4 regions of the Pectobacterium sp. PL64 genome follow, and region 4 is predicted to be linked to each of the others. Evidence: predicted binding sites of a transcription regulator. Region 4 holds the regulator's gene; each other region holds the start of a gene.
What was found. Region 4 encodes Fur, which represses iron uptake genes when iron is present. Its sites were predicted from a motif close to ATAATAATGAGAACNACTATCAA; they were not measured.
Positions count from the first base shown of each region.

Region 1: a site for Fur is predicted at 1,472-1,494, ahead of HP572_RS05320 (TonB-dependent siderophore receptor). Genes of this name have one in related genera too.
Region 2: a site for Fur is predicted at 1,315-1,337, ahead of HP572_RS01415 (Nramp family divalent metal transporter). Genes of this name have one in related genera too.
Region 3: a site for Fur is predicted at 1,488-1,510, ahead of exbB (tol-pal system-associated acyl-CoA thioesterase). Genes of this name have one in related genera too.

Region 1 covers NZ_CP092070.1:1,261,818-1,264,983, forward strand. The annotation lists gene HP572_RS05320 (TonB-dependent siderophore receptor) at 1-1,333, opposite strand, end outside; gene HP572_RS05325 (MFS transporter) at 1,559-2,821, opposite strand; gene HP572_RS05330 (hypothetical protein) at 2,818-3,166, opposite strand, start outside.
Region 2 covers NZ_CP092070.1:309,594-312,759, forward strand. The annotation lists gene nadK (NAD(+) kinase) at 1-377, opposite strand, end outside; gene grpE (nucleotide exchange factor GrpE) at 527-1,114, shown strand; gene HP572_RS01415 (Nramp family divalent metal transporter) at 1,375-2,613, shown strand; gene HP572_RS01420 (2-hydroxymuconate tautomerase family protein) at 2,680-2,883, opposite strand; gene HP572_RS01425 (MFS transporter) at 2,897-3,166, opposite strand, start outside.
Region 3 covers NZ_CP092070.1:4,940,504-4,943,669, forward strand. The annotation lists gene HP572_RS22230 (TRAP transporter substrate-binding protein) at 1-937, opposite strand, end outside; gene exbB (tol-pal system-associated acyl-CoA thioesterase) at 1,643-2,653, shown strand; gene exbD (TonB system transport protein ExbD) at 2,657-3,082, shown strand.
Region 4 covers NZ_CP092070.1:865,039-868,204, reverse strand. The annotation lists gene fldA (flavodoxin FldA) at 523-1,050, shown strand; gene fur (ferric iron uptake transcriptional regulator) at 1,380-1,829, shown strand; gene glnS (glutamine--tRNA ligase) at 1,893-3,166, opposite strand, start outside.

The DNA of each region.
Region 1 (3,166 bases), 400 kb from region 4:
TATAGACACGCCAGTCATTATTCAGCAGATAGCTGGCGGAGAGCTGTCCCAGCACCTGATCGTCATCGACGCTATTGCGGTCGCCCACGTTCATGCCGGAGAACTGCTGGTGGTAACGGGTTTCGGCTTTATCGTGCGACACGCGCAGCCCGCCGCCCAGATCGATGCGGTCGGTCAGATGCCAGGTCAGATCGCTGTAGGCAGCTAACGTCTCCGACGACGTATTGGCATTGCTCTTCATGAACGGAGCACCTGCCGTGCTGTAGGTCAGATCGAGTTTTTCACGCGTGTCCTGTCGGTAAAGACCGAACACCATATCCACCGTGCGGCCTGCACCGTGTGTCGCGGCACGCAGTTCCTGCACGTCCTGATCCCAGCGCTCCGGCATGTCGGCCATCAGCGTACCGTTCGGGAAGGTACGGTCGTAATTTTGCTGCTGCCACGCGCCGATCAGGCTAAAGATCCAGTTATCGGTGGTGTATTTTCCGCTTAGCGACTGGCTGTGCGTGCAGCGGCGTAATGTCGGGTCGGGTGCGCCCGCGGCGATCTCCAGTGTCCGATTTTTAGCATCGCCAAACGGCAGATAGGTATCCTGCGTGGCGCGCGTACAGTCTTCCGTCAGTGCCAGACTGGTTTCCCACGGCTGACCATCGGGTGCCAGTCGCAGTCGAAGATTCCCGACGCTGGATTTTGTCCCGCCGAGATTGTCGCTGCCCGTGGCAGGGTTGGTCATCGCGCCTGAATCGACCTGACGCAGCAGCGTAACGCTGCCGTACAGCAGACCATCCTGAATGGGGCCGCTGAGGTTGATTTTGCCGTGATAGCCGTCGCGGCTGGCGACGCCGCCTTCGACATAACCACGCGGCGTGCTGTCCGGCTGTTGAGTTACGATGTTGATAATGCCGCCCTGTGCGCTTTTACCGTACAGCGTCCCCTGTGGGCCTCGCAGCATTTCGATGCTTTCCACATCGGAGAGCGCCTGCACGGTGTTGGTGGCGAGCTGTGGTACGCCGTCCACGTAGACCGTCACCGCCGGACTGTAGAAATCCTGGGCGGAAGACACGCCGCGTAGTGAGATGGAAGGGAACAGCAGGCTACCGTTATTGCCGAGGTTCAGGCCGGGCATCACGCGGGTCAGCTTGTCTGTGCTGGTCACGCCAGCATCTTTCAACTCCGGTGCCGTTACGACGGTAGAAGAGACGTTATTGGCCGAGGCGGAATAGGGCGACTGTTTGCTGGCGGTAACAACAAGCGTATCGTCCTGAGCAGCAAAGGCATAAGAAGAGAGAAACATGCCAGTTAAGGCAAGCGGATAAAGACGCATTATTTTCATTATTAAATCCCTGAAAAGACTAAAATTGCTGTCAACGTAACGGCTTTCATCACGACGCGCTGTAGTACGATACGGAAAGCTACGATACCGAAAGCTACGGTACGAAAAGCGCGTAAGACAGAGAATGATGAAAGTTAAATGATAATCGTTTGCATTTTTTGAGCTACCCGTATCGGGTCTATTTCAACCCGAATACAGCAGACTGCCTGCGAGTTTTCCCTTCCACTAATCCTGCCCCTGCTGGCTTGCTGTAGCCGGGGGAATCCCCTCTGAAAATAGGCGGGAAAAGCGCACTGATAGCCGTTTGGCGGGCCACAGGCTGGCGACGGCGAAGCAGGCCAGCACGCCCAGCGTGGTCTGGTAATTCGTGTGATGGGCTAACTGGAGCGCAGCAATCGACACGATCATGGCGACGGCGGCGTCGGTCGATTGGAACAGCGCATAGTCGGACGCGGGCTGATGGGGTCTGACTAAGCCCATCAGAACGTTGTATAGCGTGACAAACCCGATGGCGGCAGCCAGATTGACCACGCCAAAGAGCGCGATCCAGGCGTTCAATGAATACAGCGGGTAGCCCACGGCCAGTACAATGGCTAACAGAGCGTGCACGACCATGACGGGCAGCAGACAGCGCAGTGCGCCCATGCGTCGAATCAGGACGTTGGCGAGCACAATCCCTACGCCGCTGACGGCGGTGCTGTACACGGTCATGATGATACCCAGTTGGCTCAGGCTAAGCTGTCTGTCGATCAACATGACGGTCTGTAGCGCCATCATGCCGCGCATCGCCAGATAGAAAATGGCCGTGAAGGCTAATACCGGCCAGAGCGCTTTAAACGTCAGACGATTTAGCGTCGGGCGTGCGGCTTGCTGACTCTGACGATCCTGAGTTTGGCTATGCTGGATAGGGGATTGCTGGAGATAGCGCAGCGGCAGGATGAGCATCAGCAGCGACAGCCCCGCCAGCGCGAAGAAGCCGCCTCGCCACCCGGCCTGTTCCGCAATACTCAGGAACGCATAAGAGCCGAACAGAATACCCAGATAGCTGCCGCCGACCTGCGCGGTATTTGCCAGCGCGCGACTGGCGGCGCTGGTGGTGCAAATCGTGATACCGTCGGCATAGATATCGTGGCTGGCGGAGAGCAGCGCCAGCAGCATCAGCGCAATGATAATCGTGAGGACAGAGTGCTCGGGAGATATGACGCCAATCACAACCAGCGTTGCCGCCATCGCGATCTGGAGCAGCACCAGACTGCCTAAATAGGGATTGCCGCGCAGGGGAAGCGCGTGACGCTCGCCCCACGGTGCCCACAGGCATTTGGCAATCCACGGCAGAAAGGTCAGCGACAGCCAGCTTAGCTGCGCAAGATCCAAACCCGCGTGGCGAAAATAGCCCGCTACGCCCTGCATAATGAGGGCGGTGATCATGCCTTGATGGAGGTAGAAACACCAATAGGGCAGATAGCGTGTCATCGAATTGTACGTCATGGTTTACTGCAATCCAGCAGCGTTATCGCCAGCGCCTGTGCTTCAAGCGAGGTGGCGACGACAAAATAGGCATACGGCGCCTGCCCAGACTGCGCCCAGTTCTCCGCCCACTCTACGTATTTTTGCCTTTTGGCTTCGTCGCTTTCGATACGAATCGCACCCGCACAGTATTGCTGTTGCAGGCTGACGTTATCGCGTGTCCACTGAAGATAAGCATTCATAAAAACAGGGGAGCGATGGGGCAGGTCGGCACCCGTCATACAGAGTACAAAGCGTTCTTGTGCGGCATACAGCTGAACGATCTGCGCCATATAACCAGCGGATTCATCGTCGGGCACCTGTTCC
Region 2 (3,166 bases), 560 kb from region 4:
CGCTGTTCGCTCAAATAATGGCCGTCGAGAACGTCAGAAAGCTGCTGCTGCGCCTGATCAGGGTCGAGATCGGTTAGAAAACCGAGGTTGCCACGGTTCACACCGATCACCTTGATGTCATAGCGCGACAGCACGCGCGCGGCGCCGAGCATGTTGCCATCACCGCCAACGACAACCGCTAAATCCGCCTGCTGGCCGATATCGGCAAGGCTCGCGGTCGGTGCGTCTTTTAGATTCAACTCACGGGCGATCTGCTGCTCGATCAGAACCGAGTAACCTTTGTCGGTGAGCCAGTGATAAAGCATCTCATGCGTTGCTAGCGCCGTTGGGTGGCGCGGATGGCCGACAATGCCAATACAATTAAACGGCCTGTTCATTGTAAGCGGTGTGTTCATTGCTGTTTTTGTCCTCAGCGTGGTGTATCGGCAGCGGCTGGAACCAATATATGACTGGTTCCCTTGAATCCCCGATTTTGATCCCCATAATAAGCAACTAGCGAGATTAATGCTAAACCGCGGAGAATTTCATGAGTAGTAAAGAACAGAAAACGCCTGACGAGCAAGTCCTGGATCAAAAGGAAGCAGCAAAAGGGCAGCAAGCGGATGCCGCGCCAGAGACGGCAGACGTAGCTGACCCGCGTGATGCGCGCATCGCCGAGCTGGAAACCCAGTTGAGCGAACTGCAACAGCGTGAACGTGACAATATGCTTCGCGTCCGTGCTGAAGCCGATAACATTCGCCGCCGTGCGGAAATGGATGTTGAGAAAGCGCACAAATTTGCGGTAGAGAAATTTGCCAGCGAAATGCTGCCAGTGATCGATAACCTGGAACGTGCGCTGGATACGGCGGACAAATCCAACGAATCACTGGCCGCGATGATTGAAGGTGTTGAACTGACGCTGAAATCGTTGCTGGATGCTGTACGCAAGTTTGGCATCGAGGTTGTAGGTGATGTGGGCGTACCGTTTAACCCAGAAGTACATCAGGCAATGACGATGCTACCTTCGGCCGATCACCAGCCGAACCATGTCATGATGGTCATGCAAAAAGGCTATACGCTGAACGGTCGCTTACTGCGTCCGGCGATGGTCGCGGTATCAAAAGCACAAGACTGATTCTTTCTGCTTTTACGCACTATTTGCTTTCTACGCACCATCATGTGCAACGTATCTTCATTCCAAACCCCGTGCTTCCGCATGGGGTTTTTTGTTTATATTTTGTTAAGGTTTGTTTGATAAAAAAGATGTTTTTTAGGTTTTGAATGACTCATCATCATTAGCTATCAAAAGAATTGGTATTACCACTCTAAATGCACTTGATAATCATTATCGTTTTTGTGAGAGTAATATAACACCAGTGTTAGAAGGGTCATACTATGCCGGGTAGCCGTGTTATTGAGTCAACAAGCCGCACATCAAGGAAGGTCAAACTTTCTCTGATGGGGCCGGCGTTTATCGCGGCGATTGGTTATATCGATCCGGGTAACTTTGCCACTAATATCCAGTCTGGCGCGGCCTATGGCTATACGCTGCTGTGGGTGGTGGTGTGGGCGAACCTGATGGCGATGCTGATCCAACTGCTGTCTGCCAAATTGGGGATCGCAACGGGTAAGAACCTGGCGGAACATATCCGCGATCGCTTTCCGCGTCCGGCCGTTTGGGCGTATTGGGTGCAAGCCGAAATTATTGCGATGGCGACCGATCTGGCCGAGTTTATCGGTGCGGCGATTGGTTTCAAACTGCTCTTGGGCGTGTCGCTGCTGGAAGGCGCGATCCTCACCGCCATTGCAACCTTCCTGATTTTAATGCTGCAACAGCGCGGGCAGAAGCCGCTGGAGATGGTCATCGGCGGCCTGCTGCTGTTTGTTGCCGCGGCGTATATTGTCGAACTGGTCTTCTCTCAGCCTGAGCTGTCTGCGTTAGCCAAAGGCATGGCGATTCCTAGCCTGCCAACCTCCGATGCCGTGCTGCTGGCCGCTGGCGTGTTGGGGGCGACCATTATGCCGCATGTGATTTACCTTCACTCCTCCCTGACACAGCATGAAGGTAGCCATACCCGTGCCGAGCGTTATTCGGCAACGAAAGTCGATGTGGCGATTGCGATGACCATCGCCGGATTCGTCAATCTGGCCATGATGGCGACGGCAGCGGCGGCGTTCCATTTCAGCGGCAATCAAGATATTGCCGATCTGGATAAAGCCTACCTCACGCTGGAGCCGCTGTTGGGTAAAGCCGCCGCGGTCATTTTCGGGCTGAGTTTGGTGGCTGCGGGCCTGTCTTCTACCGTCGTTGGCACGCTGGCGGGCCAGGTGGTGATGCAAGGATTCGTACGCTTCCATATCCCACTTTGGGTGCGCCGCACTGTGACGATGCTGCCGTCGTTTATCGTAATCCTGTCCGGTATGGACCCGACGCGAGTGCTGGTGCTGAGTCAGGTGGTGCTGAGCTTCGGGATTGCGCTGGCGCTGGTTCCGCTGCTGTCCTTCACTGGCAACCGTGAACTGATGGGGACGATGGTCAACGGCAAATGGGTTCAGCGCATCGGGCAGCTTATTGTCGTGCTGGTGGTTTCCCTGAATATGTATCTGCTGATTGATACGATGTTGGGGATATAAAACGGGTGCCACCGATTATTACGTCGGAATAGCGTGGCACCTTTCCATTCTTTATCACTCGCTTTCTTACTTGCTGGCCTTCCTCAATTCCGTCACCGGCACGCCGCCGATTCCCCAGTTGTCCGTTTCGACCTCATCAATCACCACTACGGTGGTTTTGGGGTTTTTGTTTAGCACATCGACCAGCAGCTGGGTCACGCCCTCAATCAACTGACGTTTTTGTTCAGCGGTGACGCCTTCATTGGTGATTTTGATGTTGACGTATGGCATGGGTTCTCCGGGATTAGGATTGTGGCCGACGGTAGGGAAAACAGAGCCCTGCCGCGATGAAAAGTGCTGCTGCGCTGCACAGGATCGCTGGCGCGACAGCGTTGGTATTCGTTAGGGCGCTGGTGAGCAACGGGCCAAGAATCTGGCCGATGCCGTAAGTGAGCGTCACGAGCCCAAGCAGGTTGATGCCATGTGGCACGTGTAGCCGCTTGGCTAAGGGCATCACTAGCGAGGTCGTTCCCATAAAAGTAGCACCAAAGCCGATACAGCTGAATATCAATGC
Region 3 (3,166 bases), 990 kb from region 4:
TGGCACCAAACTGATCGCGGACGGGCTGAGTGGCTTTGAAATAGTACTCGGTATCAATTTCATGGAACTGAACGCCGCCGGCTTTCATTTTATCCAGAGATTGCTGAGTATATTCATTCCACAGCACGCGCTGTTCTTGCTGTGCTTCTTTCGCCAGCTTCAGGATAAGATCCTGATCCTCTTTAGAAAGTTTGTCCCACTTGGTTTTGGAATACAGGAACAGCTCAGGAATAATGAAGTGGCGGCTCCAAGTGAAATTCTTGGCAACAGGCATGTAGTTATGTGCAACATAGGTTGGCGGGTTATTTTCGGTGCCGTCAATTACGCCGGTTTGCATGCCGCTGAAGACTTCGCTGGTGCCCATGGCAATCGCGTTAGCGCCCATGGCTTTCAGCGTTGCGAGAGCAACCTGGCTGGTTTGAACACGAATTTTCATGCCCTTGAGGTCTTCTGGCTTCGCTACTGGCTCTTTGGTAATTAAGTTACGTGTGCCCGCGTCCATCCAGCCCAGAAAAATCAACTTTGATTTGCTGCTATGGGTAATCTTGTCACCAATTTCCTGACCGATTTTGCCATCCAGCACTTTATGCAGATGATCTTCATCACGGAAAATATAGGGCAGCGTGAAGACTTCTATTTCCGGTAAAATAGCGGCAACGGGCGTCATTGATACACGGATAATATCAATGGCACCGAGCTGCGCCTGCTCAATCATTTGTTTCTCATCGCCCAATACCCCGCCAGGGAAGGTTTTAATTTCCAGCCTGCCATTTGTGGCGGCTTTTAATTTCTCTCCCATTTTTTGAACGGCAACGACATTAGGGTAACCTTCAGGGTGAACATCGGAGGCTTTAATTTGTTGTGCCTGAATTGCTTGGCTCATCAGGAGTGCAGTAGAACCCAGACAAACGCCGATCAATGCTTTCGACAGCTTCATTGAATTATCTCCAGAGGTGGGGTGACATTATCGATAATCAAAGGGTGATTTAAAAATATAAACCCATGAAAAATAGCGTAATGAAGAGTGGGTTTAATGATGAGAGGACGACCGCCTATTACGTATTATTGTGGCGTGTGTCAGTATTCTCTGTGAGTTAAGCTAACCTATTATACAACTTCGTAGAATGACTCGTGTCACAAAAGAAAAAGCTAATATGAAATGCTGTTTTATATGGACTTTATTCCTATTTGACTTATAGGAATATACGTAACTTGGTGTTTTTATTTATCTTATTATGTACATATGTATCCATTTATTTCAGTAAACTTATCGCCAGTCATCATGAAATGGTGTGATAACTTAATGTTGATCACAAAAAGCCGATCGTAAAAATCTTGGCTATCGCACCGAGTTTTAGGGGGATCTCCCGCCTGATATATTCCTGAATGCTATTCTTCTTGTCGTTCTTATGCTTTTCCTGCTGATGTGCGAGCAATACCCTCTGAAATCCTGTCAAAACGCAAGGAAAGTGCGTTATCTGATGTAAATAATAATGAGAACGACTATCAATTCGTTCAGGGTTTGGTATCATTTCAGGCTGCGTTATTGCGGCATTATACCTGCGAATATGTGCGGATATTGTACAGAACAGATGATTGTACAGAACAGATGATTGTACAGAACGAATGGTGGAGGCACAGCGTGAAGACGGCTGTCAGTAATACAACTCAACAGGTGTTATCAACCTGGCAAAAAAAACGTGGCGCGTTCAGCGCATTTTCCCGTAGCGTGCTGGTTATCCTGCTGTGTACGGCGGGACTAAGTGGAAATGCGTTTGCGGCTCCAGCAACGGCACCGTTATCGACAGAGAATGCAGCACCAGCCGCTCAGCCTGCTGCTGCGTCGCCTTCCGCTCCTGTGACGACCGATGCACAGGCTCCGGCATCAGCACTCTCGCTGCCTGCCAGTGCGGCACCGGGCACCAATAACCTGATGAAAACCGATTTGTCCGTCTGGGGTATGTACCAGCACGCCGATGCCGTGGTGAAAACGGTGATGATCGGTTTGCTGCTGGCCTCCGTGATTACCTGGGCGATCTTCTTTAGTAAAAGCGTTGAGATGTCTGGCGCGAAACGTCGCCTGCGCCGTGAGTATCTGGCGCTGGAACAGGCGAAAACGCTGGACGACGCGCTGGAAACTGCGGACGCGTTCAAAGCCGGCAGCGTCGCACAGCAACTGCTGGTTGATGCGCAGAACGAGCTGGAGCTTTCCGCACGTTCTGATGACAACAACGGAATTAAAGAGCGCACCGCGTTTCGTCTGGAACGTCGCGTGGCGGCTACTGGGCGTCACATGGGGCGTGGTAACGGCTATCTGGCAACGGTCGGCGCAGTTGCCCCGTTCGTGGGGCTGTTCGGTACGGTATGGGGCATCATGAACAGCTTCATCGGTATCGCACAGACGCAAACCACTAACCTGGCGGTCGTTGCGCCGGGGATCGCAGAAGCCCTGCTGGCGACGGCGATTGGTCTGGTTGCTGCGATTCCTGCGGTGGTCATCTATAACGTCTTTGCTCGCTCGATTGCTGGCTACAAAGCGATGGTCGGCGATGTGGCTGCACAGGTGCTGCTGCTGCAAAGTCGCGATCTCGACGTGGCTGCCAGCAATGATAACCGGGCGTCTTCAGCAGCGCATAAACTGCGGGTGGGTTAAGTCATGGCGATGCATTTGAAGGAGGACGTGAGTGATGACGGTGAAATGCATGACATTAACGTCACGCCGTTCATTGACGTCATGCTGGTTCTGCTGATTATCTTCATGGTGGCGGCCCCGCTGGCAACGGTAGACATTCGTGTCGATCTGCCAGCCTCATCGGCAGCACCGCAGCCGCGGCCGGAAAAACCGCTTTATCTGACGGTAAAAGCAGATAAGCAAATGTTCCTGGGGGAAGAGGTGGTTAGCGAGCAATCGCTGGCGCAGGTGCTGGATGCGAAAACCAGTGCCAACAAAGAAACGACCATCTTCTTTCAGGCTGATAAAAGCGTCGATTATGAAACCATCATGAGCGTGATGGATTCACTGCGCAAAGCGGGCTACCTCAAGGTCGGCCTGGTCGGTGCGGAAACCGCTGCCGCTAAATAACGGCTGAGGTTGGCGTTTAAAGAAGGAATGCGGACGTTCAAACCGCGTTCCTTTTTTTACGTCTGTAGGTTTACATCTGGATGA
Region 4 (3,166 bases):
AGAATAAAACCTTCCCTTATACACTTGCATCGTTTCAGCTGCAAATGGTTATAATTCTTATTTCCATTCATTAAGAATATTCCCGCGAAATGTTACAAACGTTCAATTCTATAAAAACATTATCTTTTGTAAGCACTTTAATTCCCACGAATAGCAATGTACCGTTCCGTGATTTTTATTCCTCACAAACAGAAGTCTGCTTTTAATTACAATTGAAACAAACAATGAAATAAAAAATACATTCATAAAAAATGAAACGTCGTTGCAAATATATAACCGCAATTATATTAAGGAAATGTGTGCGTAATCCCAGACAATAACATAATCCCTATTCATTATGGGGAATTTAGCCTCAAGCAGAGATACGTTTCGTTTCCTGACTCACCTTCGCATGCCACACGCTCTTGATTTACGCATCCTTACCGATACGAGTTTCTCCCGATGTGAGTGTCTGTTATTATTAACAGATAAGTGGGTGAAACATTACACCATACCATTAGGAATCAAGAGGTTATTCAATTCATGGCACTCATCGGAATATTCTTTGGCAGTGATACTGGCAACACTGAAAACATCGCCAAAACGATTCAACAGCAGTTAGGCACCAACGTCGCTGATGTTCATGACATCGCCAAAAGCAGCAAAGAAGACCTCGAAGGTTTCGATATTCTGCTGCTGGGTATTCCAACCTGGTATTACGGTGAAGCTCAGTGCGATTGGGATGACTTCTTCCCGTCGCTGGAAGAAGTGGATTTCACAGGAAAATTGGTTGCCCTGTTTGGCTGCGGCGATCAGGAAGACTATGCAGAATACTTCTGTGATGCCATGGGCACCATCCGTGACATTATTGAGCCGCGCGGCGCGACGATTGTCGGCCACTGGCCAACAGAGGGCTATTACTTTGAAGCCTCTAAAGGACTCGCAGACGACAATCACTTCATCGGTCTGGCTATCGATGAAGACCGTCAGCCTGAACTGACCAGCGAACGCGTAACAACGTGGGTGAAACAGATCAGCGATGAGTTGAACCTGAAAGAACTGGTTGGCTAAGCCATTTCGGCTCTGATAATCCCTATCAGAGCCGAAACAGCATTGATAGGTAAAACCTTTCATAATAATTGATACATTTTTTTAACTTCTATCAGTAAACCTGTACAATAATCCCATCGGCTTTGTATGTGCATCATCATTTCCTCATTCATCAACAACGAATTGCGTTGTATACCAATAGTGTGAATGGGGACAATATTGTTAACATTCCCTTGTTTTCATTTTGTATGCGCGGTTCTATAATTGAGACGCTTTTGCATTTTTTGAGCCGACCGATGTCATAGGCTAGGCAGCCTCCATTGATAAGTAAGCAACAGGATTAAACCCGCATGACTGACAACAACACCGCATTAAAGAAGGCCGGCCTGAAAGTCACTCTTCCAAGACTGAAAATACTGGAAGTGTTACAGGACCCTGTCTGCCATCACGTCAGTGCGGAAGATTTATATAAGAAACTGATTGATATGGGCGAAGAGATTGGTCTTGCTACCGTCTATCGCGTACTCAACCAGTTTGATGATGCGGGTATCGTAACCCGTCATAACTTCGAAGGTGGCAAATCCGTCTTTGAATTGACGCAGCAGCATCATCACGATCACCTAATTTGCCTCGACTGTGGCAAAGTCATTGAATTCCGCGATGAGTATATCGAAGCACGTCAGCGTGAAATCGCAGAAAGACACGGCATCAAGCTGTCCAACCACAGTCTGTATCTCTATGGGCATTGCAGTGAAGGGGATTGCCGAGAGGATGAAACCCTGCACGATTCCACACGATAAATCGACCGCATAAAAAAATAAAACCGCCGAGGCGGTTTTATTTTTGTCTTCTTACCGATGGCCTTAGCCTACCCAGGTATCACGTAGCCCAACCGTACGGTTAAACACCAGATGTTCTGCACTGGAGTAAACGCGGTCAGCACAGAAATAGCCTTCACGCTCAAACTGATACGCTTTCTCTACTTCTGCCTGCGCCAGGCTCGCTTCTACAAAACCTTGCGTAATTTTCAGTGAGTCTGGATTAATCGTCGACAGGAAGTCTTCCGCCGCACCCGGGTTTGCCACACTGAACAGACGATCGTACAAGCGGAATTCTGCTGGTACCGCGTGTGCCGCAGAAACCCAGTGGATAACGCCTTTTACTTTACGACCGTCAGCCGGATCTTTGCTCAGCGTTTCCGCATCATAGCTACAGTAGATCGTGGTGATAGTACCCTGCTCGTCTTTTTCAATGCGCTCTGCTTTGATCACATAAGCGTTACGCAGACGCACTTCTTTACCCAGCACCAGACGCTTGTACTGCTTGTTGGCTTCTTCACGGAAATCAGCACGATCGATATAAACTTCGCGGCTGAATGCAACCTGACGTGAACCCATTTCTGGCTTGTTCGGATGGTTTGGCATCGCGACAAACTCTTCGTGCTCGGCTGACAGGTTCTCGATCACGACTTTGACCGGATCCAATACCGCCATGGCACGCGGAGCGTTCTCATTCAGGTCATCGCGGATACAGGACTCAAGCGCGGCCATTTCCACGTTGTTATCCTGCTTCGTTACGCCGATGCGCACACAGAACTCACGGATAGAGGCTGAGCTATAACCACGACGACGCAGACCAGAGATGGTCGGCATACGCGGATCGTCCCATCCTTCAACAACGTTTTCCACCACCAGCTGATTCAGCTTACGCTTGGACATAATCGCGTATTCGAGATTCAGACGAGAGAACTCGTACTGACGCGGATGGCAAGGAATGGTGATGTTATCCAGCACCCAATCATACAGACGGCGGTTGTCCTGGAATTCCAGCGTACACAGCGAATGTGTGATCCCTTCCAGCGCATCAGAAATGCAGTGGGTGAAGTCATACATCGGGTAGATGCACCACTTGTTGCCCGTCTGGTGATGATCGGCAAATTTAATGCGATACAACACCGGATCGCGCATCACGATAAAGGACGATGCCATATCGATTTTTGCACGCAGACAGGCTGTACCTTCCGCAAATCCACCATTACGCATTTTTTCAAACAGCGACAGGTTTTCCTGCACGGTACGATCGCGGTAAGGGCTGTTTTTGCCCGGTGCCGTCAGCGTGCCGCGGTATTCGCGGATCT